One region of the Variovorax robiniae genome, then DNA from elsewhere that is predicted to be linked to it. Evidence: predicted binding sites of a transcription regulator. Region 1 holds the regulator's gene; each other region holds the start of a gene.

What was found. Region 1 encodes LexA, which represses DNA repair genes until DNA is damaged. Its sites were predicted from a motif close to ACTGTATNNNNATACAGT; they were not measured.
Region 2: a site for LexA is predicted at 4,396-4,413, ahead of WKW79_RS05220 (PA0069 family radical SAM protein). Genes of this name have one in related genera too.
Region 3: a site for LexA is predicted at 4,008-4,025, ahead of imuA (translesion DNA synthesis-associated protein ImuA). Genes of this name have one in related genera too.
Region 4: a site for LexA is predicted at 3,831-3,848, ahead of recA (recombinase RecA). Genes of this name have one in related genera too.

What each region holds. Positions count from the first base shown of each region.
Region 1 is NZ_JBBKZS010000007.1:29,692-37,236, reverse strand. Features, by position in the region: gene WKW79_RS17525 (tetratricopeptide repeat protein) at 1-915, shown strand, start outside; gene WKW79_RS17520 (MFS transporter) at 1,061-2,218, opposite strand; gene WKW79_RS17515 (D-2-hydroxyacid dehydrogenase family protein) at 2,215-3,222, opposite strand; gene WKW79_RS17510 (hypothetical protein) at 3,348-3,662, opposite strand; gene lexA (transcriptional repressor LexA) at 3,775-4,461, opposite strand; gene WKW79_RS17500 (asparaginase) at 4,536-5,528, shown strand; gene adk (adenylate kinase) at 5,575-6,231, opposite strand; gene kdsB (3-deoxy-manno-octulosonate cytidylyltransferase) at 6,364-7,155, opposite strand; gene WKW79_RS17485 (Trm112 family protein) at 7,191-7,373, opposite strand; gene lpxK (tetraacyldisaccharide 4'-kinase) at 7,354-7,545, opposite strand, start outside.
Region 2 is NZ_JBBKZS010000002.1:213,812-221,356, reverse strand. Features, by position in the region: gene glgB (1,4-alpha-glucan branching protein GlgB) at 1-1,288, opposite strand, end outside; gene WKW79_RS05235 (polyhydroxyalkanoate depolymerase) at 1,415-2,635, opposite strand; gene WKW79_RS05230 (glutathione S-transferase) at 2,750-3,406, shown strand; gene WKW79_RS05225 (hypothetical protein) at 3,423-4,097, opposite strand; gene WKW79_RS05220 (PA0069 family radical SAM protein) at 4,423-5,511, shown strand; gene WKW79_RS05215 (methyltransferase family protein) at 5,515-6,075, opposite strand; gene WKW79_RS05210 (dialkylrecorsinol condensing enzyme) at 6,203-7,183, shown strand; gene WKW79_RS05205 (beta-ketoacyl-ACP synthase III) at 7,173-7,545, shown strand, end outside.
Region 3 is NZ_JBBKZS010000008.1:299,035-306,579, reverse strand. Features, by position in the region: gene WKW79_RS20445 (error-prone DNA polymerase) at 1-1,874, opposite strand, end outside; gene WKW79_RS20440 (Y-family DNA polymerase) at 1,867-3,171, opposite strand; gene imuA (translesion DNA synthesis-associated protein ImuA) at 3,140-3,994, opposite strand; gene WKW79_RS20430 (outer envelope protein) at 4,209-5,021, shown strand; gene WKW79_RS20425 (AraC family transcriptional regulator) at 5,379-6,362, shown strand; gene WKW79_RS20420 (aspartate aminotransferase family protein) at 6,388-7,545, opposite strand, start outside.
Region 4 is NZ_JBBKZS010000016.1:97,891-105,435, reverse strand. Features, by position in the region: gene WKW79_RS27740 (biotin--[acetyl-CoA-carboxylase] ligase) at 1-546, shown strand, start outside; gene WKW79_RS27735 (hypothetical protein) at 543-845, shown strand; gene WKW79_RS27730 (sensor histidine kinase) at 935-2,368, opposite strand; gene WKW79_RS27725 (response regulator) at 2,535-3,209, opposite strand; gene WKW79_RS27720 (MarR family winged helix-turn-helix transcriptional regulator) at 3,293-3,766, opposite strand; gene recA (recombinase RecA) at 3,910-5,019, shown strand; gene recX (recombination regulator RecX) at 5,033-5,485, shown strand; gene WKW79_RS27705 (hypothetical protein) at 5,597-6,283, shown strand; gene yiaA (inner membrane protein YiaA) at 6,353-6,790, opposite strand; gene argC (N-acetyl-gamma-glutamyl-phosphate reductase) at 7,027-7,545, opposite strand, start outside.

The sequences.
Region 1 (7,545 bases):
CTGTTCGATGTGCAGCAGCAATCGGACTTCTTCCTCTCGCTGGGGCAGCATGACCAGGCCATTGCCGTGCTGGTGGAACACATCGAAGCCAATCCGGACACCAGCGCGCTCGCCTATCTCGATCTGTTCAAGATCTATCACGCGCTGGGCCGTCGGGACGAGTACGCCCACTTGGCGACGGATTTCGAGCGTGCGTTCAATGCCGAAGTCCCCGAGTTCGACGACTTCTCGCTCGGTGGTCGCGGCCTGGAGCACTATCGCAGCGCACTCGCCCGCATCGAATCGCAATGGCCGACCGCCGGCACGCTCGCGCTCATCGAGGAACTGGTGTTCCGCAAGCCAGGTGTCCATGAGGACGAGGCCTTTGACCTCGCCGCCTACCAGGAACTGCTGCTGCTCTACGCAATCGCGAAGGAGGTCGTCGACCCCGACACGGCACCGGCACCGATCACGCCGATCCCGTTCGTCGACACCTTCAGCCACGACATGCAACCGACGGCACGCGCCTCGCTCATCAGCGAGGACATGCAACCCACTGCGCGCGCCACGCTGATGAGCGAGCCGACGACCGTGACGATGCCTGCCGCATCGATCCCCGAGCCCGCGATGCCGCCGGCCAAGGCACCGCCGACGTCCAAGCCGCCGGTCGAACCCTTCCCATCCATCTACAGCGACATCGATGAAGGCTTGCTCGCCCAGACCGAGATGAGTCCGGTGGAACCGTCGCAGACGAAGCCGGCCGTCGACATGGACCTGGCGCAGTTCGACAAGACCGCATTCGAAACCATTGCGGCACCCATCGAACCCCCGGCGCATGCGCCGACGCCGTCCTCCGACCCGCACATCATCGATTTCGAATTGTTCGATCCTGAGACCGAAGCCGAGATCGCGCCAAAGCGCATCATCAAGCGCTGAATTCAGTCCCACCCCCGCATGCGCCTGCGGCGCGTACCCAGCGGTCCGGCAAAGCCGTTCCGCGGGTTCTCGCGAACAGGCATTGCTCGCCCTGGTTTCATGCGTCGCGGGTTACATGATCCGCAGGCGCATGGGATAGGCTGGGCTATTCCGGCCGGGGCAAGCGATCGACCGCGATACTGAGCACCATCGCCGCGAGCATGGTGCCGAAGCCGACCCAATGCATCCAGCTTGCGGCATCGTGCGCCAGAAGCCAGCCCCCGGTGGCCGCGCCGATGGCCTGCCCGATGAACATACCTGAACTGTTGAGAGCGACGGACCCCGGCGCCATCGCAGGCGCCATCCCCACCAGCCGTGCCTGCTGGGCCGAATTGGCGGCAAAGCAGCCCAGGCCCCATGGCAGCAGCACCAGGGCGAAAACCACGAAGGTGACGCCCAAGGGCCACAGCAACAGGCTCGTTGCCATGAGCACCGTGGTCACCAGGGCAGCGCGCCCGGCACCGATGCGATCGATATACCGACTGACCAGCAGATTGCCGACCAGCCCGCAGGCGCCAAACCAGCCCCACATGAAGCTTTGCGCCGTCGCGTCGGCGCCGAGTTGCATCTTGAGCAGCGGCGCGAAGTAGGCGAACACCACGAACTGGCCGGTGCTCTGCAGCGCGGTGACCGTCAGCACGCCCATCAGGGCCGGACTCTTGAAAACGCGTGCCCAGGCTGCCCGAGTGAGTGCCGCAGGGCGGATACCGGTCGGCATGGTCCACCAGATCGTGGCGGCGCTGAACAATGCGGCGACCGCGATCGCCACGAAGGCCGTGCGCCAGCCGTAGTGGCCACCCAGCCACGCGCCCAGCGGCAGGCCCAGCACCGAGGCCATCGACCACCCCAGGAAGACGAAGGTCACGCCCCGCCCGCGTTGGTCCGCCGGCACCAGCATGCCCACCGATGCCGCGGCCTGCGCCGTGAAGATGGCCGGGGCGAGCATCGTCAGCATGCGCGTGAGCAGCAGTCCGATGTAGCTAGGCATGAGGGACGCTGCCACGTTGCAGACCGCGTACCAGACCATCGTCAGGGCCAGCAGCGCGCGCCGATCCCAGCCCGCGACCAAGGCCGCCAGCAGCGGAGCGCCGAAGCAGACCACCAAGGCGCCGGCGGTCATCACCTGCCCTGCGGCCGCCACACTCACGCCGAAAGACCCGCTGATCTCGTTCAGCGTGCCCGCGACCAGCATGACGCCGGTGCCGATGACGAAATTACCCGCCAGCAACGCCCAGAGCGCGGCTGGGAGCGGAGGGCGGCTCAACGACGAACCTGCAACGCGCCAGGATTGACGATGTTGGTCGGATTGCCCTTGATGAAACTGGCAACGTTGTCGAAAGCCTGCCCGAAGTAGAGCTCGTAGCTCTCCTGCTCCACGTAGCCGATGTGCGGCGTGCAGATGCAGTTCTCCAGGCGCAGCAGTGCGTGCCCCTGCAGCGGCGGCTCGCTTTCGAAGACGTCGATCGCGGCAAGTCCCGGCCGGCCACGATTGAGCGCCGCGAGCAGCGCATCGGACTCGACGAGCTCGGCGCGCGACGTGTTCACAAACAGCGCGGTCGGCCGCATCCTCGACAGGTCCGCCAAGGTCACAATGCCGCGCGTCTCATCCATCAACCGGAGGTGGACCGACAGTACATCGGACATCTCGAACAGCGCTTCGCGGCTCGGCGCGATCTGCAGCCCGTCGGAGCGCGCCTTGGCGCAGCTCGCCTCGCGGCCCCAGATGATGACCTGCATGCCGAAGGCCTGACCGTAGCGCGCGACCAGTTGCCCGATGCGGCCGTAGCCCCAGATGCCCAGCGTCTTGCCCTTGAGCACCGATCCCAGGCCGAAGTTCGGTGGCATCGACGCCGACTTGAGGCCGGACTGCTGCCAGGCGCCATGCTTGAGGTTGCTGATGTACTGCGGCAGCCGGCGCATCGCGGACATGATCAATGCCCAGGTCAACTCGGCCGGTGCCAGTGGCGAGCCGCTGCCCTCGGCCACCGCGATGCCCAACTCACTGCATGCGTTCACGTCGATGTGGCTGCCCACCCGGCCGGTTTGCGAAATGAGCTTGAGCTTGGGCAGCTTCTCGACCAGTTGCCGCGAGATCTGCGTGCGCTCGCGAATCAGCACGATTACATCGGCGTCCCGCAATCGCACCGACAGCTGTCCGATCCCCTTGACGGTGTTGGTGTAGACCTTGGCGGCATAGGCGTCGAGCTTGCTGGCGCAACGCAATTTGCGCACCGCATCCTGGTAGTCGTCGAGGATCACGATATTCATGGCGCGTTATTGTGCCTTGCCCCCTCGACGGCCGTGCGCCGTCGGTCTCGCGCTCGCAAGGCCGCATGCCCCTCGCGTGGCGCGCATCAGCGCCCGCAACGCTCGGGGACTTGTTCAGCCTTGACTCAATGCATCAGGCGCCTGGCATCGTCCGCGGCTTCCAGCGCGGCGAGCCGGTCGAGTTCGGCGCAGACGTCAGCCATGCGGCCCGAGATGACGACGCGGCCTGCGCCGCTGGTGGTGCGCTGCGCGTCGAGTACGCGCACCACGCGCAAGGGTCGGGCGGCTGGCGCCGCCTTGCCTGCGGATGCGCGGGCGGTGCAGCCGGGGCGGACCGCCACGTAGCGCAAGCCGGTCCGGTTGCGCGCCGGCATCCAGCGATTGGCCAGCGATTGAAGGGGCGTGAAGATTTCGGCCAAGGTCAGAAAAGCGATTCCCATGTGAACTCCAGTTTGGTCAGAGGTTGAACACAGGCAGGATTTCTTCAGGTCGACTGCAACAGGGTGATGGCCTCTTCGCCATACGCCCGCCACCTGCGGCAGTCGAAATTGGCTACATCAGCATCGTGTTGCGGATCAGGCCGACGGCCAGGCCCTCGATCTCGAAGGGCTCGCCGGGCTGCACGATGATGGTGGGGTAGTCGGGGTTCTCGGCATGCAGTTCGATGACCTGCTTGTTGCGTCGCAGTCGCTTGACGGTGACTTCATCGCCGATGCGGGCGACGACGATCTGGCCGTTGCGCGCTTCCTTGGTGGCCTGCACGGCGAGCAGGTCGCCATCCATGATGCCGGCATCGCGCATGGACATGCCGCGCACCTTGAGCAGGTAGTCGGGCTGGCGCTGGAACAGCGTGTTCTCGACGTAGTAGGTCTGGTCGATGTGTTCCTGCGCAAGGATGGGCGAACCTGCCGCGACACGGCCGACGAGTGGGAGCGCCAGTTGCGCCATGCCGGGCAGGCCCAGCGAATACTGGCTGGAACGCGTTTCGTTGATGGCGCGGAGCACCTCGCCCTTCAGGCGGATGCCGCGGGAAGTGCCGCTGACCAGTTCGATGACGCCCTTGCGTGCCAAGGCCTGCAGGTGTTCCTCGGCCGCGTTGGCGGATTTGAAGCCGAGTTCAGCCGCGATTTCTGCACGTGTTGGCGGCGCGCCGGTGCGAGCAATCGCGCTCTGGATCAAGTCCAGGATCTGTTGCTGGCGGGCGGTAAGCTTGACGGCAAAGTTCGACAGGTTGAGCATGCGCTTGACTCCTAGCGGCACTGGCTGAATATCCAGTAGCTGTATTTTTAACCAGTTTCTGAAAGATGGCAAGCATGGTCGCGAGCAAGTCAGCGAAGGGGTCCAGGCGGGTGGTGGTGCTCGGCACGGGAGGCACCATCGCCGGCCGCGCCGCGCAGCCTGGCGACAACATTGGCTACACGGCAGCGGAGGTCGGCGTAGCAGATCTGCTGGGTGGCATCGACGTGGCTGGCGTCTCGCTGCACGCGGAGCAGGTGGCGCAGGTCGACAGCAAGGACATGGACTTCGCGATCTGGCAGCGCCTTGCTGCGCGCTGCACCCATTGGCTGGAGCAATCCGATGTCGCCGGCATCGTGATCACGCATGGCACCGATACCTTGGAAGAGACGGCGTTCTTTCTGCATTCGGTGCTGCGCTCGCAGAAGCCCGTGGTGCTGACCTGTGCGATGCGACCGGCGACCTCGCTGTCGCCGGACGGTCCACAGAATGTGCGGGATGCGGTGGTCACGGCCGCCACCGCGGATGCGCGCGGCGTGCTGGCGGTGTGCGCTGGCGTGATCCACGGGGCGATCGATGTGCAGAAGGTGCACACCTATCGGCTTGACGCGTTCGCCTCCGGTGACGCGGGACCGATCGGCTACGTCGAGGAGAGCGCGGTTCGCTCCGTGCGCGCGTGGCCTTCGATGAACACGCAGTGGTCTGCTGCGGACATGGATGCCATCTCACGCGCCAGTGCTGCGCCTCGCGTGGAGATCATCCTGAGCCATGCCGGTGCGAGCGGCGCGATCGTCGATGCGCTGGTCCAGGAGCAGGCACTTGAAGGCGATGCCGCGGTGAAGGGACTTGTGCTGGGCGCCACTGGCAATGGAACGCTGCACCATGCGCTCGAAGCGGCTGCCTTCAGGGCGCAGGAAGCCGGCATCGCGGTGTTGCGCGCCACCCGCTGCACGAGTGGCCGTATTTTGCCGAAACCCGGGGATGCGTTGCGCGACGCCGGCAGTTTGAGTCCGGTCAAGGCGCGCATCGCGCTGATGCTCGAACTGCTGTCTCGTCAAGCACCGCGCTGAAGCGGTACGGCAGAAGTGGGGCCCGACGCCGGACCCTTCTGAACGCTTAGCTGCTCAGGGCCGCAAAGGCGCGCTGCGTGATGTCATCGACGCTGCCCACACCGGCAATCGCGCGGTATTTGGGCGCGGCGCCAGGCTCCGTCCTGGCCCAGGTCGCGTAGTAGTCCACTAGCGGTCGGGTCTGCTGGCTGTAGACGTCGAGCCGGTGGCGCACCGTCTCTTCCTTGTCATCGGGGCGCTGGATCAGCGGCTCGCCGGTCACGTCGTCGATGCCTTCGACCTTCGGCGGATTGAACTTGACGTGGTAGGTCCGGCCCGATGCCGAATGCGAGCGGCGGCCGCTCATGCGTTCGATGATGTCGGAGAAGGGCACTTCGATCTCGAGCACGTAGTCGAGCTTGACGCCTTCGGCTTTCATCGCCTCGGCTTGCGGGATGGTGCGGGGGAAGCCGTCGAACAGGAAGCCATTGGCGCAATCCGGCTGCGTGATGCGTTCCTTGACGAGGTTGATGATCAGGTCGTCGCCAACCAGTCCACCCGATTCCATGACCGACTTGGCCTGCAGCCCGAGCGGCGTGCCGGCCTTGACGGCTGCGCGCAGCATGTCGCCGGTCGAGATTTGCGGAATGCCGTACTTCTTGCAGATGAAAGTCGCCTGCGTGCCTTTACCTGCCCCGGGGGCGCCCAACAAAATCAGTCTCATGGTGTCCTCGAAAGGGTTCTTGGGATATCGATTGACGCCCCACGCATGCCGCTCGGGCAAGGTCAGGGTCATGACTGCGTCGAGGATAGCATGGGCATTTGCCGTGTTTCCTCGGGGAAAGCCGGTCTCGGCCTATGCCATCGAGGCGATGCGCGCACGCACGCGCACCAGGTCTTCGGGCGTGTCGACGCCAGGGCCCGGCGCATGGTCGCTCACGTGCACCGCGATGCGATGTCCGTGCCACATGGCGCGCAGTTGCTCGAGCGCCTCGGTCGATTCGATGGGCGCGGGCGGCAGCGTCGGAAACTGGCGCACGAAACCGGCGCGATAGCCATAGATGCCGATGTGCCGCAAAGGCGCCGGCGACGGCAAGGCGCTCAGGGACTTGTTGGCAAGGCCGTCGCGCCACCACGGTATCGGCGCCCGGCTGAAGTAGAGCGCATGACCGCGCGCATCCAGCACGGCCTTGACCACGTTCGGATTCAGAAAGTCTTCGGTCGAATCGATGGCGTGCACTGCAGTGCTCATGGACGCGTCAGGTTCGTTGGCCAGCGTGATTGCGACCGCATCGATCAGCGACGGATCGATCAATGGCTCGTCGCCCTGGACGTTGACCACGATTTCATTGTCGGCCAGTCCGAGCAGCACGCAGGCCTCGGCCAATCGGTCACTGCCGCTCACATGATCCGTGCGGGTGAGGAGCACTTCGACGCCGTGTGCCCGGCAAGCGTCCACGATGCGCGCGTCATCGGCGGCCACCACGACGCGCGCGGCGCTGGACAGATGCGCGCGTTGTGCGACACGGACCACCATCGGAATCCCGCCAATGTCGGCCAGCGGCTTGTCCGGCAGGCGCGTCGATGCGAGGCGCGCCGGGATGAGCACGACAAACGGAGGCTTCGCGCCGTCCTCATGGCTTCTCACGGGAGCCGCGGCGCCCGGAATCGATCCGATGTTGCTCAAAGCCCCAACTCGTCGTCGGTGAGGGTTCGGGCCTCGTTCTCCAGCAAGACCGGAATGCCGTCGCGCACCGGATAGGCGAGGCGTGCGGAGCGGGAGGAGAGTTCCTGCTTCTCCGGGTTCCAGGTCAGCGGCCCCTTGGTCACGGGGCAGACCAGCAATTCAAGCAGCTTGGTGTCCATCGAGCGATGATAGCTTTGCGTCGAGCGCAGCATAGAACGCGGGCTCCGGTACGAACACCAGCGGCACGGCCAGTGCCTCCGGCGCCACGCGCCAGAGCTTGACGGCGTCTTTCTCAGTGCAGAGGAGGAGTTGGTTTCCGGCCGGACGCTGCCAGCCGTCGAAGTCGAAGTG
Region 2 (7,545 bases), on a different contig from region 1:
CATGCGAGAGCGCGAGCACGAAGTTCTCGCTGAAGGCATAGATCAGCGAGAAGGTCAGCTGGTTGTGATGGTGCTTGCGGTGGATCGGGTCCTTGGCAAAGTACTTCAGCGTGTCATGCATCCAGCCCATGTTCCATTTCATGCCGAAGCCGAGCCCGCCCATGTCGACCGGCCGCGTGACCAGCGGCCAGGAGGTGGACTCCTCGGCGATGGGCACGGTGTCGGGCTGCTCGCGGTAGATGGCCTGGTTGAGGTCTTGCAGGAACTCGATGGCTTCGAGGTTCTCGCGACCGCCGTGCTTGTTGGGAATCCATTCGCCATGCTTGCGCGCATAGTCGAGGTAGAGCATCGAGGCCACAGCATCCACGCGCAGTCCATCGAGGTGGTAGTGCTCCAGCCAGAACAGCGCCGACGAGATCAGGAAGCTGCGCACCTCGTTGCGGCTGTAGTTGAAGATGCTCGAGTTCCACTCCGGATGAAAGCCTTGCCTTGGGTCGGCGTGCTCGAACAGGTGCGTGCCGTCGAAGTAGCCGAGTCCGTGTTCGTCAGTGGGGAAGTGCGAGGGCACCCAGTCCAGCAGCACGCCGATGCCACGCTGGTGCAGGTGGTCGACGAAGGCCATGAAGTCCTGCGGCGTGCCGTAGCGCGCGGTCGGTGCGAAGTAGCCCGTGGTCTGGTAGCCCCAGGAGCCGTAGAACGGGTGCTCGGTGACGGGCATCAGCTCGACGTGCGTGAAGCCCATATCGGTCACGTACTCGGCCAGGCGGTGCGCGATTTCCTGGTACCCGAGCATCTGGCCGTCACGGCGTTTCCACGAGCCGAGGTGCACCTCGTACACGGACATTGGCGCATCGAGCGCATTGCAGGCGCCGCGCGTGGCCATCCAGTTGCCGTCATGCCATTCATGGTCCAGCGACCACACGCGCGAGCCCGTGGCCGGCGGCGCTTCGCTGCAGAAGGCGAAGGGGTCGGCCTTGTCCACGACGTAGCCGTTGAAGCGCGAGAAGATGCGGTACTTGTAGACCTGTCCCTGCGTGGTCTTGGGTGCGATGGCTTCCCAGATGCCGCTGCCGTCGGGCCGCGGATGCATGCGAAGGGCCGTCTCGTCCCAGCCATTGAAGTCGCCGATGACCGACACGGCCTCTGCGTTGGGCGCCCACACGGCGAAGGTGGCACCACTGCCATCCGCATGCACGTGGCAACCGAGGTTGTCATGCATGCGGGCATGGGTGCCTTCGCGAAAGAGCCAGCTGTCTTGCTCGCCGAAATGCTGATGATGGATTTGCACTGTGTTCCCTGTGACCGGACGGATTGATTCGTCCTTGGGCTTGCGAGCGATTCATTGAAACGCAGGCCCTCGAAGGGCGCAAGGCGCGTCTGCGACTTGTTGTGTCAGACGTTGACTACAGGCGGATCAACGAATGATTTCGGCGGCCGCGTGGATCGTCTCGCGCACCCGCGGATAGATCTGCGTGTTCCATCGACTGCCGCTGAACACGCCGTAGTGGCCCACGCCGGCTTGGAGGTGGTGTGCCTTCAGGTAGGGCCGGATGCCGCTGCACAGGTCCTGCGCGGCCACGGTCTGGCCCACGGAGCAGATGTCGTCGCGCTCGCCCTCGACGGTGAGCAATGCGGTGCGTCGGATGGCTGCGGGATTGATCGTGCGCTCGCCCACCGTGAGCACCCCACGCGGCAGGTCATAGGTCTGGAAGATGCGCTCGACCGTCTCCAGGTAGAACTCGGCCGGCAGGTCGTTCACCGCAAGGTACTCGTCGTAGAACTCGCGGATGTTGTTGGCCTGCGCCATGCGGCCTTCCACGAGGTGCGCGTAGAGGTCGCGGAACTGCTTCTTGTGCCGGTCCATGTTCATGCTCATGAAGGCGCTCAGCTGCAGGAAGCCGGGGTAGACCTTGCGCCCCGCGCCCGCATGCGGCCAAGGCACGCGGCTGATCAGGTTGCGCTTGAACCAGCCGATCGGCCGCTCCGTCGCCAGTTCGTTCACCCGGGTCGGGTTGATGCGGCAATCGACCGGGCCGGCCATCAGCGTCAGGCTGCGCGGCGTGGCGGGATGGTCGTCCTCCGACATCAAGGCCGTTGCGGCAATCGCGGCCACGCAGGGCTGGCACACCGCCACCAGGTGCACACCGGGGCCGATGGCGGCCATGAAATCGATCAGCGTCGTGGTGTATTCGTCGAGGCCGAATTGGCCTTGCCACAGCGGCACGTCCCGCGCGTTGTGCCAATCGGTCACATAGACGTCGTGGTCGCGCAACAGCGTGCGCACGGTTTCGCGCAGCAGCGTCGCGAAGTGGCCCGACAGTGGTGCGGCCAGCAGCACCGGTGGATGCACCGCCTTGGTGTCCTTGCGGAAATGGAGCAGGGTGCCGAAGGGCGCCTTCAGGATGGGCTCCTCGTGCACCGCCGATTCCTCGCCGTCGACCATCACAGTGTCGATACCCCAACGTGGCCGCGTGTGAGTAAGCCGCATGCGCGAGAACACCTCCATCTGCGCCGAGATCTGCCGCACCGCGGTGCGCTCGGAGCCTTCGCTCCACAACGAGGCCCCCAGGAACTGCGCACCGAGCCGCAGCGGAGACAGCATGTCGGTGTGGTTTTGGTAGGCCCGGTAAAGCATGGGAGCCTGAAGGCAAGTTGCGGGCCAAGCAGCGTATCGACCGAAGTGTGTGGCATGGGCCTTGCACGGCCACAGGCCGGAGACCGGCACCACCACAGCCCCAGGAGCATCCCGATGTCCAAACCCGTCCTCACGATCAGCAGCAAGAACTACGGCGCCTGGGCCTTGCGCGGCTGGCTCATGTGCCGGCTGGCCGGTCTCGATTTCGTCGAAAAGGTCATCCCGCCCGACGACCCGGCGATGAAGGCCGAGATGCTGCTGCTCTCCTCATCGATGCTGGTGCCCTCGCTGCAGCACGAAGGGCTCAAGGTGTGGGACACGCTGGCCATCGGCGAATACCTGCACGAGATCAAGCCCAGGGCCGGCCTGCTGCCCACCGATGTCAAGGCCCGCGCCCATTGCCGCGCCATCTGCGGCGAAATGCATTCGGGCTTCGCCAGCATGCGCGGCGCGCTGCCGATGAACGTCAAGGCCCGCTTTCCCAACTTCAAGATCTGGTCGCGCGCGCAGGGCGACATCGACCGCATCGTGGAGATCTGGAAGGAGTGCCTGGCGAAATACGGCGGGCCGTATCTTTTCGGCAAGAAGCCCGGGCTGGCGGATGCGATGTATGCGCCGGTGGTCACGCGCTTCGTCACCTACGACGTGAAGCTGCCACCGGCCTGCGCGGCCTACGTCAAGCACATGATGGCGTTGCCGGAGATGCAGGAGTGGATCGCCGCGGCAAGGGAGGAGCCGGAGGCCATCGACGAGCTGGAAGCGGAGTTCTAGCCCACCGGGGTCCGATCTATCGCGACAACGCGGCCCTTTCGTCGTCTTCCGCCGCAACCGTCCGGATGTGCGGATACGAGGTGTCCGCGCGCTGCGCCTTGACTTGGGTGATGTCACGTTGCCGGCGATTCTCGAGTTCCTTTGCTTCGGCGTCCCGGCGCGACGTCTCGACCAGGTGCGCCTCGATCATCCGCTGGTGCTGGGCTTCCGCGAGCGCCTGCTGCCGCGCGCTTTCACGGGCCCTGACCACGGCGGCCTCGGCGGCGGCCCGGTCGCGCTGGTGCTCTAGGTACCACGCGCCGCCGCCAATGACGGCCAGCAACAGGGCGAAGAGCATGATCGTGCGCGCCCATCGGGATGGCGCCTTGCCCTCGGGATAGCGGATCTCGACCCAGGAGGAAACAACGGGCGCCGACGACACGGCCTGCGCCAGCTTGCGGTCATGCGCGGCACGCATGTCGGGGTTGTGAAGCACCTTGTAGGCTTCCATGACATCCGCCAGTTGCGCGCCTGCGCTCGCATCCGAACGGAGGCGCTCACGCGTGAATGTCGCCAGCGCCTTGTTGAACGCGCGTTCGATCTCCCAAGGCTGCGCGTTGCCCTGGACGCCCAGAACGCGGTATGCAGATCTCATCACTTCCCCCTGCGGGCAAGGACGGTCCCGGCGACCTGCCGCGACATCGATCCGCACCCTGTATCTTATGTATCGCGATGTTACGCGTCGTCCAGGGAGACTGCAATTAGGACGGAGGGCCACACGCCGGCATGGCCGCCGGCGAACCAAGTCGAAAGTCCTAATCGGAGGACTTGTCCATCGTGACGAAATAAGAAGCGACGACAACACCCACGCTCACGAGACAAGCAATGGCGATCGGCATGGTGAACCCTCTCTAATGTTTGACGGAAATTAACATTTTAGGGGTAAACCCTAGAGGCGCCGACGAGGGGAATGGACTTGGGCGCTGGCGTTCGGACACGGGTAGAGAGATACTGTGAATACATCCAGTATTTCAGCCATGACCGAGACCTTCATTCCCGTCCATGCCCTCAAGGGCCGCGGCGCGGCGACGCGCATACCGCATCGCTTCGAGAAGAATGCGCGCGACGCGTACGACGACGGCTGGGGCACGCTGGAGGAAGGTGCTTCGGAAGAAAGATCCGCGCCGCAGACCGAGGTCCGCTTCGAGGATGCCAAATCCGTGATCGGCGAAAACGATTCGCCCGACGTTCCCTTCGACCGCTCGCTCAATCCGTACCGCGGATGCGAGCACGGCTGCATCTACTGCTTCGCGCGGCCGACGCACAGCTATCTCAACCTGTCGCCGGGCCTGGACTTCGAGACCAAGCTCATCGCCAAGCGCAACGTCGCCGAAGTGCTGCGCGCCGAACTCGGCAAGAAGAACTACCGGCCCAGCCAGATCGCGATCGGCACCGCCACCGATTGCTACCAGCCGATCGAGCGCGAATTGCGCCTGACGCGCTCCGTCATCGAGGTGATGAACGAAACGCGCCACCCCTTCGCGATCGTCACCAAGTCGAGCGCCATCGAGCACGACCTGGACCTCATCGCGCCGATGGCGGCGAAGCGTCTGGCTGCCGTCTACATCACCCTGACGACGCTCGACGGCGATCTCGCGCGCAAGCTGGAGCCGCGCGCCGCCGCGCCGCACCGTCGGCTGCGCACCATCCGCACGCTGGTCGATGCGGGCGTGCCGGTCGGCGTGAGCGTCTCGCCGCAGATTCCCTTCGTCAACGAGGACATGGAGAAGGTGCTCGAAGCCGCCTGGGAGGCCGGCGCACGGCGCGCGTTCTACAACGTGATCCGATTGCCTTGGGAGGTCGCGCCACTGTTCAAGGAGTGGCTCGAACTGCACTACCCGCAGCGCGCGGGCCGCATCATGGCGCGCATCCGCGACATGCGCGGCGGCAAGGACTACGACGCCGACTTCGCCACGCGCATGAAGGGCAGCGGCCTGTGGGCCGAACTGATCCGCCAGCGCTTCGAGAAGGCGACCCAGCGCATCGGCTTCAACCGCGAGCGCATTCCCATGGACTTGGAGGCCTTCCGCCCGCCTGGGGCTCTGGGGCAGGGGAGCCTGTTCTGATATTCACAGCACAAACGGGATGAAGCGCCGCGTCCCGCGCATGTACGCCCGGTAGGCCTCGCCGAAGTGCTGCAGGCACTCCTTCTCGTCCCGCAGGGCGGTGATGAACAGCAGCACCGTCGCGGCCAGCACCAGCACCAGTCCGAACCACGAGAACTGCTTGAGGAAGGCGCCCCAGGCCAGGAAGATCAGCGCGGCATACATCGGGTGGCGGATGTAGCGGAAGGCGCCGCTGGTGACCAGGGTGCTGGTCTTCTCGAAGCCGAGCAGGGCCTCGTCCTTGCGCTCCTCCGTCGGCTGGCCAACGCGCTTGAGCAGGCGCACCGCATGCACCGGCAACCATGCGGAGGCGACCAGCAAGACCCACGACAACAGTTGATGCGGTGCCAGCGGATCGTCGCCCCAGACCGGCAGGTTCAGCAGCACCAGCAGCAGGATGCATTCCCAGGCGAAGAAGCGATAGAAGCCGTGCGATCCGGGTTGCCGCAGCGCCCCGCGTGAGACGTGCAGCAGCGCGGCCGATCCGGCGAGGAAGGCCGCTACAAAGGCGGGAGAGAGGAGCATGGCGCCGAATCTACACGCGCCGTCGAGAGGGCAGCAGCGCACCGCAGTGTCGCGCCCTGTGGACGCCACAGAGATTTCACAATGTCACATCCCCTACACTCGGAAGTCCTCCCCGCCTCTTGCCCTTGTGACTTCCCTTCCGCTGAGCGCGACCGCGCCACCCAAGCGTGTGCTCGCCATTCGTTATTCCCAGACGGGGCAACTCGACGCCGTTGCAGACCAGATCCTCCAGCCTCTGCAGGCGGATCCCGGCATCCAGGTGCACGTGGAGACGCTGCAGCCCTTGCAGCCGCTGCCGTTTCCCTGGCCCATCCTGGCCTTTTTCGACGCCTTCCCAGAGACGGCGCACATGCGCCCGCCACCGCTCGCGCCCCTGTCGCTGACGGGGGACGAGGCGTTCGACCTGGTCATCCTCCCATGGCAGGTCTGGTTCCTGGCGCCGTCGCAGCCCATCACCGCCTTCCTGCAGCATCCGGTGGCGGCGCGCCTGCTGAAGGGCAAGCCGGTGGTCACGGTGATCGCCTGCCGCAACATGTGGCTCACGGCGCACGAGAAGCTCAAGACGCTGCTGGCCGCAACCGGCGCGCGGCTGATCGACAACGTGGTGCTGACCGACCCCGGTCCCACCCTGGCCACCTTCATCACCACCCCGGCCTGGCTGCTGTTCGGCCGCAAGCGCGGCTTCTGGGGCATGCCGGACGCGGGCCTCACGCAAGCACAGATCACCGGCGCACGCCGCTTCGGCCTCGCGCTGCGCGACGGCCTGCATGGCGACGCCGAAAAAGGCACGCAACCGTTGCTGGCCGGCCTGGGCGCCGTGGTGGCCGAACCCAGGCTCTACGTCAGCGAGAAGGCCGGCACGCGCAGCTTCTTCCTCTGGGGCAAGCTGATCATGGCGGTGGGGCGGCCCGGCAGCGTGCAGCGCCGGCCGCTGGTGCTGGCCTATGTGCTGTTCCTGTTCGCGCTCATCGTCACACTTGTGCCCGTGAGCCTGGGCCTGCAGGCCTTGCTGCGACCGCTCTTCAGGGGGCAACTGACTAAAATCAAGACCCGCTTTGAGCTGCCCTCGGGCTCGGCCACAGACCGATGCCACCGTTATGACAGTTGATGTATTCCTGACGCGTTCCGCAGCTTATTTGCCCTTCTCGCCGGTCTCCAACGACGAAATCGAAGATGTCCTTGGCCGCATCGGCGGCAAGGATTCGCGCGCGCGCCGCCTGATCCTGCGCAGCAACGGCATCCAGTCGCGCCACTACGCCATCGATCGCGCCACCGGCAAGGTGGCCATGACCAACGCCCAGCTCACCGCCAATGCCGTTCGCGCATTGGGCGAGGACATCGGCCCGGTGGATTGCCTGGCCACCGGCACCACCTTGCCCGACCAGCTCATCCCCAATCACGCGGTGATGGTGCATGGCGAACTGGGCTGGCCGCGTCTTGAAGCGGTGTCCTGCGCGGGCGTCTGCCTGT
Region 3 (7,545 bases), on a different contig from region 1:
CAGATCATGTCGTAGACCTTCTCGTCGTCGTTCGGGATCTGGTGCATCTCCAATGTGGTGCCGCGCCACTTGTTGACGAAGTCGAGCGCGCGGCGGATGGCGCTCAGCATGCCCAGCGCGAGCACATCGACCTTGAGCATGCCCATGGCTTCCAGGTCGTCCTTCTCCCACTGGATGACGGAACGATCCTTCATTGACGCCTTCTCGACCGGCACCAGCCGCGTGAGCTTGCTCTGCGTGAGCACGAAACCGCCGACGTGCTGGCTCAGGTGGCGCGGGAAGCCCTTGAGCTGCTGCGTGAGTTCGAGCCACTGGCGCAGCTTGAAGGTGCTCTCGCGCACACCGGCGGCCTCCATCGCCTGCTCGAGGCGCTCGTCCTGCACGTCATGGTCGAACCAGTGGTGGTCCTTGGCAAAGGCCTCGATGAGACGGTCGTCGATGGCCAACGCCTTGCCCACGTCGCGCAAGGCGCTGCGGGTGCGCCAGCAGATGACGACGGCGGCGATGGCGGCGCGGTCGCGGCCGTACTTGTCGTAGATGTACTGGATGACCTCCTCGCGTCGCTGGTGCTCGAAGTCGACGTCGATGTCGGGCGGCTCGCGGCGCTCGCGGCTCAGGAAGCGCTCGAACAGCAGGTTGCCGGTCTCGGGGTTGATGGCAGTGATCTGCAGGCAATAGCAGACGGCCGAGTTGGCAGACGACCCGCGGCCCTGGCAGAGGATGTGCCGCTCGCGCGCGAAGCGGACGATGTCCTCGACGGTGAGGAAGAACATCTCGTACTTCAGCTCGATGATGAGGTCGAGCTCGCGCTGGATCTGGCGGCGGATCTTGTCTTCCACGCCGTTCGGATAGCGGATGCGCGCGCCCTCCCAGGTCTTGCGCACCAGCGTCTGCGTGGGGGTCTCGCCGCCGCCGACGAGTTCGAGCGGGTACTTGTAGTGATCGCGGATGCGTTCAAGATCGAAGCGGCAGCGCTCCATCACGACGAGCGTGTGGGCCAGCAGTTCCGGCGGGTAGAGGTCGGCCAGGCGCATGCGCGAACGCAGGTGGCGCTCGGCATTGGGCTGCAGTGCGAAGCCGCATTCGCCCACTGGCTTGCCTTCGCGGATGGCGGTGACCACGTCCTGCAGGGGCTTGCGGGAACGCTTGTGCATGTGCACGTCGCCGGTAGCCACGAGGGGCACGCCGGCCTGCGCACCGAGTTGCTGCAGCGAGGCGAGCCAGAGGTCGTCGTCGATCTCGTTCTGCAGCGCGACGGCAATCCACAGATGGGCGCCGAACAGCGCGAAGGCGCTCGCCACATCGGCGCCGGCAGCCTCCAGGTCCAGCATCTCGCCGGGCACGCGGCGCGGCACGAACAGCACTTCGCAGCGCTGCAGCGAGGCCACGTCGCTCGTGGCCCAGTCCACGCGGTATTCGCCCTTGGGCGCCGAGGTGTTGCGCGCGGCGGTGATGAATTCGCAGAGGTTGCCCCAGCCTTCGAGATCGTGCGCGATCGCCACGAGCCGGAAGCGGCCGAAGTCGAACTCGCTGCCGAGCAGCACGCGGAAGCCCGGATTGCGCGGCAGCTTCGGCTCTTCCGGATGTGTGCGCTCGTACTCGGTGAGCGCCTCGAGATGATCGCGCAGGCCGACATGCGCCCGCACCACGCCGGCCACCGAGCATTCGTCGGTGAGGGCCAGCGCGCGATAGCCGAGTTGATACGCACGTTCGACCAGTTCCTCCGGGCTCGATGCGCCGCGCTGAAAGCTGAAGTTGCTCAGCGCATGCAGCTCGGCGTAATCGGGCAGGCCCGGCACGATCGATGGCTTGGGCGGCACGCGCAGCGGATGCGGGATGCGCGCCTGCAGTTGCTTGTCGCTGAGTTCAGGCATAGAGGCCTTGCAGGTACCAGCGCGGCGCCTGGTCCAGGGCCAGCGGGGCGGAGAGGCGCTCGCGGTACACCCACACGAGCCCTGCCTCGGGGCTTTCGGCGATGTAGTAGTCGCGCACCGCCGGATGGCCGCCCTCTTCCTCCTTGCCGCCCCACCAGCCCGCCTCCAGCCGCTGCGGGCCGCTCAGGCGGCGCAGCTTGCCGCGGTAATAGGGATGGCCGCCGCGAATTTCCAGCGGCAGGGGTTGGCGCAACAGCCAGGGCGGATACAAGCCATCGGGTTGCAAGGCGGGCTTGGCGGCGCGGGGGCGGCCCAGCGCCGGTTGCCAAGCCTGCATGGCTTCGGGCCGATGGTCGGCCTGCGTCACCGGCACGAGCACCTGCTGCGCGCCGAGCCGCGCGCTGAGGCGTTCCACCAGTTCATGCAGCTTGTCGCCCTTGCGCGAATCCTCGGGCAGGAAGCTGGTGCTGGCGCCGGCCCAGGACGCGGTCTCCAACGTGCGCAGGCGCAGCCAGCTCGCGGGAGCGGCGAGCTGGGTGAGCGCCAGTTTCTCGCTCATCAGGCGGCGCAGGTGCGCCATGTCCTGCGTGGGCTGGGCCGTGCGCACGGTGATGTGCTGGTGCGGGGGCAGGTCGACGCCGTTGAGGCGCCGGAGATCGAGCGTCCATTCCAGCTCCAGTGCCACCGCACCGCGCTGGCGGCCGCGCAGCCAGATCTGCAGGGCGGACAGCAGGCGGTTGGCCGACCACATGAGCTCGGGCGCGGTTTCGGCGAGTGCGGGCAGTTCCAGCTTCTGCTCGAACACGTCGGGCAGCGTGAGCCAGGTGTGCTGGTCGGGGCGCAGGCCCCAGGCGATGTCGAGTGCAGTCCTCAGGGTCGTGTCGAAGCGCCTTGCCAGCCCGCCCCGCGGCAGCGCCGCGACATCGCCCCAGGTCTGGCAGCCGAGACGGGCCAGCACGTCCAGGTGCGGTTGCGCCGCGCTGAGGGTGTCGAGCGGCAAGGCGGCCGGCACATCTGCCGGCGGCTTCTGGCCGCGGGCGAACATGCGAAGGCGAGCCAGCGCGACGAGGCTGGTGGCGCCCTGGACCCGCTGTACGGGCGCCTCTGACGGATTCGACGCGGAAATCTGGCGCATCAACGAAAGTCGGCCACCCCACAGGCGTTCGCAGGCGGAGACTTCGAGCAGCAAGCCTTCGTCGAGCCAGGTGACGCGCGGCGTGAACTGCAGCGCCCACCAGCCGAGCGCATCGCGCGGGAGGCCGGATTCAGGCGACCAGCGCAGGGCGATCCAGTGCACTGGGTGCTCCTTTCCAAGCGCTCGGCCCGGCGCGAACCTCGGCCCCCACGCCCGGCACTTCGAGACCTCGCTGCCGCCCAAGTGGAATGCTCACCACCGTCGCCCCCGCCTCCACCGGCACCCCGCCCAACTGCTGCAACCGCGCCTTGCGACGCAACTGGCTGGCAGCCAGCAGCGCCGTCATGCGCCCGTTGCGCGCCGGCAGCGTGAGGGGCGCTGCGAGCGGCGGGCCGCGGCGCTTGAGCAGGTGGACCTGCATCCGGCCTTCCGCTTCCGGCACCACCTGCAGGCGCAGCCGCGCGGGCGAAGCGTTCTGCGCCACGGATTCCGGCCGGAACACGAACAGCAGCCCTTCATGCTGCGCGGCCGCCAGTTGCAGCCGACGCAACTCACCCACCCGCGCCTGCGGCAGCCAGGCCAGCACGGCCGCGATGTCGGCGCAGCGCAGCGCCTGCTCGCAGGCCCAAAGGCGGGCGCCCGCAGCCTCCCCTCGGATCCACATCAAGGCCTCCACCGGCAAGCCCCCCGCCGCAAGCGCCGGCCCGAAGGGCTCCTGCGGCGCACCGATCAGCACGACCGGCCCGCCACGCGCCTGCACCGCCTGCGCCAGCGCGGGCAGCAGCAGTTGCCAGACATGCGCCTCGGGCGCGGACTGGAGCACCTCCGTCATCGCGCCAACCGGCCAGCCGCCGCCAGGCAACTGCGCATCCAGCGCCGCATGGCCGGTCGCGACAATCTGTGCGTCGGCGCCGCCGAGCTCGTCGCCGCGCCAGACGTTGTGACGCCCCGAAGTCAAGAAAGGGTCGAGGGAAAGGAGGCCCATGATGGAATCGATAACTGTATTTTTATACAGTATTTCGAGCCCACCGGGTTTTTCTTTTTGACAGTCCAGTCGAGTCCGGAAGGGAGAGACAAGGGTATACCCTTACAGGTCTTACAATCGCTACTGACCCATCGGTCAGTTTTGGCACAAATGTTGCAACCAGATGTGTCGCGCCCCCAGGCGCTTTCTCCATGTCCCCAACAACAGTTCCCCGATGAAATTCAAAGCCGCCTCGGCGCTCGCCGCCCTCGCCTTCGCCAGTTCCTTCGCCCATGCCGACTTCCTCGACTGGAGCGACACCTCCATCGGCTACCGCTACGGGACCCAGTTCCGCGAGCCCTACAACAGGCAGGACATCGCCAAGAACATCGTCAACTTCACCCATGCCGACGGCTTCAAGTACGGCACCAACTACCTCAACATCGACGTGCTGAAGTCCGACAGCAAGGACAGCGACGCGACCGAGACCTACATCGTCTACCGCAACACGCTGGACCTCGGCAAGATCACCGGCAGCAGCTTCGCCTTCGGCCCGGTGCGCGGCCTGGGCATCACCAGCGGCTTCGATTGGAACCACAAGAACGACCCCGGCTACGCCTCGCGCAAGCAGATGGTCGTGCTCGGCCCGACGGTGATGATGGACGTGCCCGGCTTCCTCAACATCGGCGTGCTGGCCCTGTGGGAAAGCAACGAGCCGAACAGCATCGACCGCCGCTACTACTACAAGACGCACCCCGCGCTCAGCGTGACCTGGGCAATACCGCTGGGTGACACCAACCTGTCCTTCGAGGGCTACCTGAACTGGATCGCGCCCAAGGGCAAGGACGAGTTCGGCAACAACACGGCGACCGAAACCAACTTCGACGGCATCCTCTGGTACGACGCGGGCGTGCCGCTCAACTGGGGCAAGAACAAGTTCCGCGTGGGCCTGGAATACCAGTACTGGCGCAACAAGTTCGGCAACCCCAGCAGCGTCCCGGGCTCGCTCGCCAAGACGCCGCAGATCCGCGCCGAATACCACTTCTAAACACCAACGACGCATGCCGTCCGTGCGTTCTGTTCGGGAGCACCCGTGGAACCGGCTTTGCCGGGCCACTGGGTGCGCCCCCTCGAAGGGGCTGAGGGCCGCGGCTCCAAGCCTGCCTGCGCAGGCTTGGACGGCCCGCAAGAGCAGCCGCCTATGGCGGCCGCCCGGGCGCCGCAGGCGCTTCGGGGGTGGGTCAATACAGACCCTATGAGAGCGGTGCGACCCGATTCCTATAATTCGACGCGAAATCGGTTGAACCTGGAACAAGCAGTTGGATGCGCCTGAGTACACCGTGATCGGTATCAGTTTTTCCAGGTTCAATTCCGCTGCGGCGGCACACAGTGCAAAGGGCACTTCATGGAAGCGTGGTTCAGTTCGGAAATGCAGCCGATTTGCCAGTCGCCTGTGTTCGTCTCCGACGACCCCGACGTGGTCAAGCACCAGACCGCCCTCGCATTCAAGGAACACGACCTGTCCTGGGGCAAGGGCAAGGTCGATGCGGCACTGTTCGGTGCGCATGTGGGCTCGCTCTCCTTCTTCGTTCTCCAGTACGGCGCGGCCGTGCATATCGAACCGGGGCAACTCGACGGCTTCGTGCTGTTCCAGGTGCCGCTGGCGGGCTCCGCCGCGATCCGCGTGGACGGCCGGCCCGTGGCGGCTTCACCCAGCACCGGCGCGGTGATCTCGCCCAGCCTCGGCCTGGAACTCGACTGGCACGAGGGCTGCCGCCAATTGCTGGTGAAGATCCCGCGCGAACGGGTGGAGAACACGTGTCGCAACCTCCTCGACGACGAGTTGCGCCGGCCGATCGAGTTCGACCCTGAACTGCATCTCGACAACGACACGGGCCGCAGCTGGCAGCACCAGCTCGCCAGTCATTTCTGCAGCCTGCACATGCCTTCGCAGGCGCTGGCGCCGCAACTGCTGCCGGTGCAGGAAGAAGCGCTCATCCATCATCTGCTGCTGCGCCAGGGCAGCAACTATTCAGTGCGCCTGTCGCAGTCGCAACGCGCCGCGGCGCCGCGCCAGGTGCGCGCGGCACAGCATTTCATCCATGCGCACCTGTATGAAACGCTGACGCTGGAGACGGTCGCCAAGGCCAGCGGTGCCAGTGTCCGCGGCCTGTGCCTGGCCTTCCAGAAGCACCTGCAACAGTCGCCGATGGCCTATGTGCGCACCGCCCGGCTGGAGCGGGCGCGGCAGGACCTGCTCAGTGCGCCACCCGGGGCGCAGGTCACGGACATCGCACTGCGTTGGGGCTTCAACCATGTGGGGCGATTCAGCACGGCCTATCGCAAGCGCTATGGTGAATCGCCCTTGCAGACGCTGAGGGCGGCGTAGCTGCCGAGCCCGCGAGACGCGAGGTTCAGGCGGTCGCCTGCGTCATTTCGTACGCGTCCAGCAACCCATCCTCGCCCAGGCGCTCCAACACACGGTCCATGGCCGTGACAAGTTGGTCCACGTGCTCGCGTTGATGCGGCCAGGCGAGGAACACCGTCCCGCGCCCACCGATGTCCACGCCTTCCAGGATCAGGCCCATGCGCAACGCGGCCGCCAGTTCCGCGGAAGGCTTGGCGACCTCCCCGCGCGTGATCGCGAACGGATCGGAACCTCGTGGCGACAAGCCCGGCATCAGGTGCAGGCCCGAATAGCGTCCATAAGCGAGCCAGCGCACGCCCTTGCGGTCGAACATGTCGTTGAGGCTCGCGCGTGCGTAGTCGCCCAGTGCGTTGATGTGCGTGCAGACATCCTTCTCGACGATCTCGTCGATGGCCGCGATCGCCGCTGCCGCCGTGACCGGATTGCCGGTGAAGGTGCCCTGGTGCAAGACCTTGCGCGGCGACGACGACTGCAGCATGCCCATCACGTCCTCGCTGCCCGCGACCGCGCCGCCCGGCATGCCGCCCGTGGCCGCCTTGCCCAGGCAGGTCAGGTCGGGCCGCAGGCCCAGCAGGCTCTGGATACCGCCCGGTGCGATGCGGAAGCCCGACACCACCTCGTCGAGGATGAACAGCGCCCCATGCGAGCGCGCCAGATCGGCGCATCGCTGCAAGTACGCGTCGGCCACGGGCACCAGTCCGAAGTGCGAGCCCAGCGGCTCGACGATGACACCCGCGATGGACGCACCGTGCTGCGCGAACACCTGCTCGAGCGCCGCGATGTCGTTGGGCGGCACGAGCAAGGTCTTCGCCGCCACCTCGCCCAGCACGCCGGGCGCAGGCGAACCGTCGAATTGCGCGTTGTAGCCCGAGGTGGCGAAGTCATGCCAGCCGTGGTAGTGCGTGGCCACGCGAACGATGCATTCGCGGCCGGTGCGTGTCCTCGCCAGGCGCAAGGCCAGCATCGTGGACTCCGTGCCGCTGCCGGTGAATCGCACCTTCGCGGCGCCGGGAATGTGCCGGACGATGCGCTCGGCCCAACCCACTTCCAGCGGATGGCAGGCGGCGTACTGGACGCCGCGGCCCATCGCCTCGGTGACCGCCGCCGTGACACGCGGATGACAGTGCCCCAGCACCATGGCGCC
Region 4 (7,545 bases), on a different contig from region 1:
CTGGCGCCGGCCGACTGGTCGGGCCTGTCGCTGGCCGTCGGCGCCAGCGTGGCCGCCAGTCTCGATCCGGAGGGCACGCAGCTCCGCCTCAAATGGCCCAACGACCTGTGGACCGTGCAGGACCGCAAGCTCGGCGGCATCCTCATCGAGACGGCCATGCCGCAGGGCGGCGACGGGCAGCGCTTCATGGTGATCGGCATCGGCATCAATATCGGCCCGCGTCCGGCCGAGGGGCTGGCCACGGCACCCGCCTGGCTGCGGGAATTCCGCCCAGATGCGAGCGCGCCGCAGGCCCTGGCCGCCATCGCGGCGCCGCTGCTGCGCAGCGTGTTGCGTTTTGCCGCAATGGGATTCGCGCCCTTCGCGCAGGACTTCGCTGCGCGCGACGCGCTGCGCGGGCGCGCGGTCAGCCTGAGCGACGGCACGGCAGGCGCCTGCGAGGGCGTGGGCCCGGGTGGTGAATTGCTGGTGCGGACGGCCGCGGGCTTGCAGTCGGTCAGCAGTTCAGAGGTCAGCGTGCGGCCGGCGGGCGAGGCCCAGGCATGAAGCAGGCGCGCCTGCTGCTGGCCGGCCTGATGGCGCTCAACGTGCTGTACTTCGCATGGACCCAGGGCTGGCTCGCCATCTTCGGCACGGCGCCCGCGTCGCTGTCGGAGCGCGAGCCGCAGCGCATGGCCTGGCAGATCCGGCCTGCGGCCTTGCAGATCCGCAAGGAGTCGGAGCCGGTGGCAACTCCGCCCGACGCCGCGGCATCGCCGTTGGTGCCGCCAACAGCGGCCACTCAGGGGAGCCCGTCGGCCCCGGGCACGCCGAGCACGCCGCACGCCGAACACGAAGGCCTCTGACCTCTGCACGGTCCGGCCTCGCGAATGCGGCTCGCGAGTTCGACGGGATCCCGCTCGCAAGCGAGCAGGATGCGCACCGGCCCCGCGGCTTAACTCGTCTGGAAGCGCACGCTGAACAGCGCCCCGCGCGGCTGCCGGTCCGGCCGCGCATCGCCCAGCTCCACCGATGCGTTGTGATGGCGCGCGATCTCCATCACGATCGGCAGGCCCAGTCCGGAACCGTCGGCCTCGTTGCCCAGCACGCGGTAGAAGGGCTGGAACACCAGCTCGCGCTCATGCTCGGCAATGCCGGGCCCCGAGTCCTCCACCTGCAACAACGTGATCCGCCCGAAGGGGTCCGAGAGCACCCGCGCGGTGATCACGCCGGGCCGTTCGCTCGATGAGGGCGTGTAGTTGATCGCGTTGTCGATCAGATTGCGCACCAGTTCCTTCAGCAAGGTCGGGTTGCCCTGGATCATCACGCCCGACGCGCCGGCCTCGACGCCGTCGTAGCCCAGGTCGATGCGCCGCTCGATCGCACGCGGCACCGCCTCGCGCACCACCTCGATGGTGATGCGCGCCAGGTCGCAGCTCTGCCTTGCGACGGCGACGCCGCCGCCTTCGGCACGGGCCAGTGCCAGCAACTGGTTCACCGTGTGCGTGGCCCGGATGCTGGCGCGACCGATCTGCTTGAGCGATTGCTTCAGGTCTTCCGCGCTTGCGCCCTGGCGCTGCGCCAGGTCGGCCTGCATGCGCAGCCCGGCCAGCGGGGTCTTCAACTGGTGCGCCGCGTCGGCCAGGAAGCGGCGCTGGGTCGCGATGGTTTCGTTCAGCCGTCTCAGCAGTCCGTTGACCGACGCCACCAGCGGTGCGACTTCCACAGGCACCGCGCTGTCGTCGAGCGGGCTCAGGTCGTCGGACTTGCGCTCGCGGATGCGGTCTTCCAGCTCCGACAGCGGCTTGATGCCGCGCACCAGCGCCAGCCAGATCAGCAGGATCGCCAGCGGCAGGATCGCGAACTGCGGCAGCAGCACGCCCTTGATGATCTCGGTGGCCAGCACCTCCTGCTTGCGGCGCGTCTCGGCCACCTGCACCAGCACCAGGCCGGCGCCGGGCAGGCGCGGCTGCACCCAGGTGTAGGCTACGCGCACCGTCTCGTCGCGCATCCGGTCCTCGCGGATCAGCACGCGTTCGTTCGATGGCGACTCGTCGTCCGGCGGCGGCGGCAGGTCGGCGTCGCCGCCGAGCAGGTCGCCTTCGGCATTGCGCACCTGGTAGTAGACATGGTCGGTGTCGTCGGCCCGCATGATGTCGCGCGTCGGCTGCGGCAGGTAGAACTGCACGCTACCTCCCTGCACCGTGACCAGCGTGCCCAGGGTCTGGACGTTGTATTCCAGCGCCCGGTCGAAGGGCCGGTTGGCAATGCCCTGAGCCACCAGCCAGGTCACGCTGATGCTCACCGGCACCAGCAGCAGGAGCGGCGTGAGCATCCAGTCCAGGATCTCGCCGAACAGCGAGCGCTGGCCGCGATTGAAGAATCTCAATTGACGTTTTCCATGGAAATGAAACGGATTGTCAATTGTTCGCAAGTTCCCGCATATCGAAGCGGAACAGGGCCGATGGTCGCGCGACGGATTCCACGCGTTCACCCAAGAAGCGGGGGCGATCTCGAATCTGCCGCGCCAGCAGCCTCGAGGCTGCCGTGCCTCGCTACGCCTGGATCTTCTCCAGGCAGTACCCCAGCCCGCGCACCGTCGCGATGCGGATCGGGCCCTTCTCGATCTTCTTGCGCAGGCGGTGGATGTAGACCTCGATCGCGTTGAGGCTCACCTCCTCGCCCCATTCGCACAGCCGCTCGACCAGCTGGTCCTTGCTGACGAGCCGGCCGGCGCGTTGCAGCAGCACTTCGAGCAGGCCCAGTTCGCGCGCCGACAGCTCGATCATCCGGCCGTCGATGGTCGCCACCCTGCCCGCCTGGTCGTACACCAGCGGGCCGTGACGGATGGCATTGCTGGTGCCACCCATGCCGCGCCGCGTGAGCGCTCGCACGCGAGCCTCCAGCTCCTGCAACGAGAAGGGCTTGGCCATGTAGTCGTCGGCGCCGTAGTCGAGGCCCTTGACGCGCTCCTCCACGCTGTCGGCTGCCGTCAGCACCAGCACCGGCAAGGTGGAGCCGCGGGCGCGCAGGCGCTTGAGGATTTCCAGGCCGTGCAGGTTGGGCAGGCCGAGGTCGAGGATCAGCAGGTCGAACTCGCTGTTGGTCATCAGCGCGGCATCGGCCTGCGAGCCGGTGGCCACGTGGTCGACGGCGGCGCCCGAGGTGCGCAGGCTGCGCAGCAAGGCATCGGCCAGGACCTGGTCATCTTCGGCAATCAGGATTCGCATGGGGGTGTCCCGTTGGTCTTGTGTCCTCCCTGCGCTTGTAGCTTTCAGGCCGAGATTCTAGGAGTGCGTGCATGCCCTGCCGCTCACGTGGCATAGGCCTCCAGCCCGATCATCACCACCGTCGCCACCTCGTCGCCCACGCTGGCGCGAAACTCCTGCTCGGCCTGCGCGACGGCGCGGCGGAAGGCATCGAGCCAGGCCAGCCCGTCGGTGGTGAACATCACGCGCCGCGCCCGCGCATCGAGCGGATCGGGCCCGCGCGTGACGATGCCCCAGGCCTCGCACTGGTCGACCAGCATCCCCATCGCCTGCTTGCTCATGCCGGCGCGATCGGCGAGTTCGGTCAGGCGCGAGCCGTTGCGCGCCAGGTGCCGGGTGATGTGGATGTGGGCGGCGCTGACCTGTTGCCGTGCCGCGAGGTTCGACAACGCCAGCGGCACCTCGATGTCGTGCGCCATCAGCGTCAACACGCGCTCGTCGAAGCGGCGCATCGCATGGCCGAGCAGGCGGCCCAGGTGGGTCTGCCGCCAGTCGTCTTCGTGGGGTGCCGTGGTCATGGCGCAGATGGTAAAGCAAACTGACTAAAAATCGCCTTTACGGATTTATACAGCCGCATACACTACTGTTCAAGCATCCAGCCTGTTGTCAAACACAGATGCCAAAACCAAACACAACCCGTTGATATTCAAGGAGATTTTTCATGGACGCACTCGTCAAGGGCACCAGCATCTCGGTCCCGAACAGCGAAAAGGCCAAGGCACTGCAAGCCGCGTTGGCGCAGATCGAAAAGCAGTTCGGCAAGGGCACGATCATGCGGCTGGGCGAGGGCGAGGCGCTGGAAGACATCCAGGTGGTCTCCACCGGCTCGCTGGGCCTGGACATCGCCCTGGGCGTCGGCGGCCTGCCGCGCGGCCGCGTCATTGAAATCTACGGCCCGGAATCCTCGGGCAAGACCACGCTCACGCTGCAGGTCATCGCCGCCATGCAGAAGCAGGCCGGCACCTGCGCCTTCGTCGATGCCGAGCATGCGCTCGACGTGCAATATGCCCAGAAGCTCGGCGTGAACCTGTCCGACCTGCTGATCAGCCAGCCCGACACCGGCGAGCAGGCCCTGGAAATCGTCGACTCGCTGGTGCGTTCCGGCGCGGTGGACCTGATCGTGGTCGACTCGGTCGCCGCGCTCACGCCCAAGGCTGAAATCGAAGGCGAAATGGGCGACTCCCTGCCCGGCCTGCAAGCCCGCCTGATGAGCCAGGCCCTGCGCAAGCTGACCGCCACGATCAAGAAGACCAATTGCATGGTCATCTTCATCAACCAGATCCGCATGAAGATCGGCGTGATGTTCGGCTCGCCGGAAACGACGACCGGCGGCAACGCGCTGAAGTTCTACGCCTCGGTGCGCCTGGACATTCGCCGCATCGGCACCATCAAGAAGGGCGACGAAGCCATCGGCAACGAGACCAAGGTCAAGGTCGTCAAGAACAAGGTCTCGCCACCCTTCAAGACGGCCGAATTCGACATCCTCTTTGGCGAAGGCATCAGCCGCGAGGGCGAGATCATCGACATGGGCGTGAATGCCAAGATCGTCGACAAGTCCGGCGCCTGGTACGCCTACATGGGCGAGAAGATCGGCCAGGGCCGCGACAACGCCCGCGAGTTCCTGCGCGAGAACCCCGAGCTGTCGCGCGAGATCGAGAACAAGGTGCGCGAATCGCTGGGCATTCCGCTGCTGGCGGCCGATGCGGGTGCGCCCGAAGCGCCCGCGGCCAAGCCTGCGAAGGCGGACAAGGCCGACAAGGCTGAAAAGTAAGCGCCACCCATCGATGGCATTTGCAGCCCCTTCCCTCAAAGGCCGTGCGCTGCGCCTGCTGAGCCAACGAGAGCATTCACGCGCCGAACTGGAACGCAAGCTCGCGCGGCATGAGGAAGAGCCCGGCTCCCTGGGCCGGGCGCTCGACGAACTCGCCGCCAAGGACTTCATCAGCGAGGCGCGCGTGGTCCAGTCCGTGTTGAACCAGCGTGCGTCGCGCATGGGCGCCGCGCGGGTCCGGCAGGAACTGGCCCACAAGGGCATCGCGCCGGAAGCCATTGCGGATGCGGTGGCCAGCCTGCGCGAGACCGAACTGCCCCGTGCATTGGAAGTCTGGCGTCGCCGATTCGGCGTGCCGCCGGGGGATGCGGCCGATCGAGCCCGGCAGATGCGTTTCCTCCTGGCCCGCGGCTTCTCCGCCGACGTGGTCGCCAGAGTGCTCAAAACGAACGCAGACAACAATTAAAAGTGCCCATCGGAGGTGTGGGCTGGCATGATTCGAAGAGGCGGCGCAGACCGCAAATTCGGGAGAGAAATCGTGTCATCGAATGCTTCATCGGCGGCTTCGCCGTCGCTCATGCGCACTGGTCTCAAGGCCAGCGCGGCCTACGCGAGTTCAGTTGTCGCAGGCGCACTGTTGGCGCTGGTGTTCGGCGGCGGCGCGTTCGCCTGGTACCTGAGCCGCTTCAATGGGCCGGGCATGTTGGCAGGCCATGCGGGCAGCGTCGGCGGCGTGCTGGCGATGCTGGCCTCGCCGCCCTTGCTGGTGGCCATGTTGATGATGCTGTTCGTCCCGCTCTACGTGATGATCGGCGTCAAGCAGGGTCACGCTGGGGCGCTGCAACAGATCGTCAGGGCGCATGGCCGCACCATTTCGCAGCGATCGGCGGCGGCTATCGCGGGCCGCATCGAGGCCATGCCCCGCACGCACGGCGCATTGCAGCGTGTGCCGGATTGGCTCACCGTCGAAACGCTGGGCCGTCAACTGGAGCCCGTCCTGGGCGAGAGCAAGGCGGTGCGCGCCGCCATCGGCTTCGTGCTCGCGCGGTTGCCGCTGTCGGACATGGTGGCGCATTGGCAGCAGACCCAGGGCGAATTCGGCGCGGCGGCGGCAGGCGCGGAAGACCCGGCCTTGCGCTCCATGCTCACCCAGCGCATCGGCGATGCCCTCCAGGAGGCGGCAACGCCCTCGCACAAGATCTGGTGGATCGCGATCGGTGCACACGCCGCCCTGGTGGTTGCCGGCTTCTACCTGACGCGCTGACGCAGTGCTGCGCTCCATCGCATTGCCGCGCATCCTCCTGCGCGGTGGCGTCGAACTTCCTTCCGCCGATCAGGCCGCGTCAGCCTCGTCTGCGCCCAGCGGCGAGTCAGCCTTGTGCGCAGCGATGTCGCGCACGTTCTTCTGCACGGCCACCGCGCCGAACAGTGCGAGCAGGAAGGCCATGCCATAGAAGCCCTTCTCGCTCCCCGCCAAGGTCGCGTTGAAGAGGCCCACGGCGAGCAGCGCTACCGACAGCAGCAGAGAGAACCAGCACAGGCTGTAGTAGATGTTGGTGACCGGAATACCTTCGAGCCGGTCGCGCACCGACTTCTGCAGGGACACGGCGGAGAACAGGCCGTACATCAGGATGGTGAAGTAGTAGCCCTTTTCATTGAGCTGCATGGACGCGTTCCACAACCCGATCAGGAAGACGATCGCACCGACGAAGAGTGCGGCCCACGAGGCAGCGACGAATGCGCCCGTGGGCTTCTGGAATTTGGCGGCCATGTTGAGCTCTCCTCTTGTTCTGGTCGCCGCATGATAGCCACATTCCTCCGCCAAAACATGCGGGAATGCCCGCCACAATTGCACGGATTGCTATCAAATATGTAGCGAACAAGAAGGAGGAGCTAACCTCGTGTCGGGACGACGGCAAAGGCGCACTTGGTTCCGCGAGCATCGCTCGGCTCCGGCATGCGGCGTCGGCGCCCAGGCGGCCAATCGTCCATTCGCTTCGACGAAGCTCAGAGCCCCAGCATCAATTCCAGGTTCTGCACCGCGGCCCCGCTGGCGCCCTTGCCCAGGTTGTCCAGCCGCGCGATGACGACCGCGTGGCGGTGGTCTTCGTTCGGGAACACGCGGATCTCGAGCTCGTTGGTGTCGTTGAGCGCCAACGGATCGATCTTGCCGCCGTCGGTGGGCGGCAGCACTTTCACGTACTGGGCCGGCGTATTGCTCTTGGCATAGTGGGCCGCGAGCGCGTCATGCAGGTCGCCGGCCTTCGGCTTGCCGGGCAGTTCGTCCAGGTCCAGCGGCAACTGCACCAGCATGCCCTGCTTGAAATTGCCGACCGAGGGGATGAAGACCGGGCGGTGCGTGAGCCCCGTGTACTTCATGATCTCCGGGATGTGCTTGTGCTTGAGTCCGAGCGCATAGGTCTCGAAGGCTGGCGCGGCACCCGACTCATAGGCCTCGATCATGGTCCGGCCGCCACCAGAAAAGCCGCTGACCGAGGGCAGGGCGATCGGCTGGTCGGCGCGCAG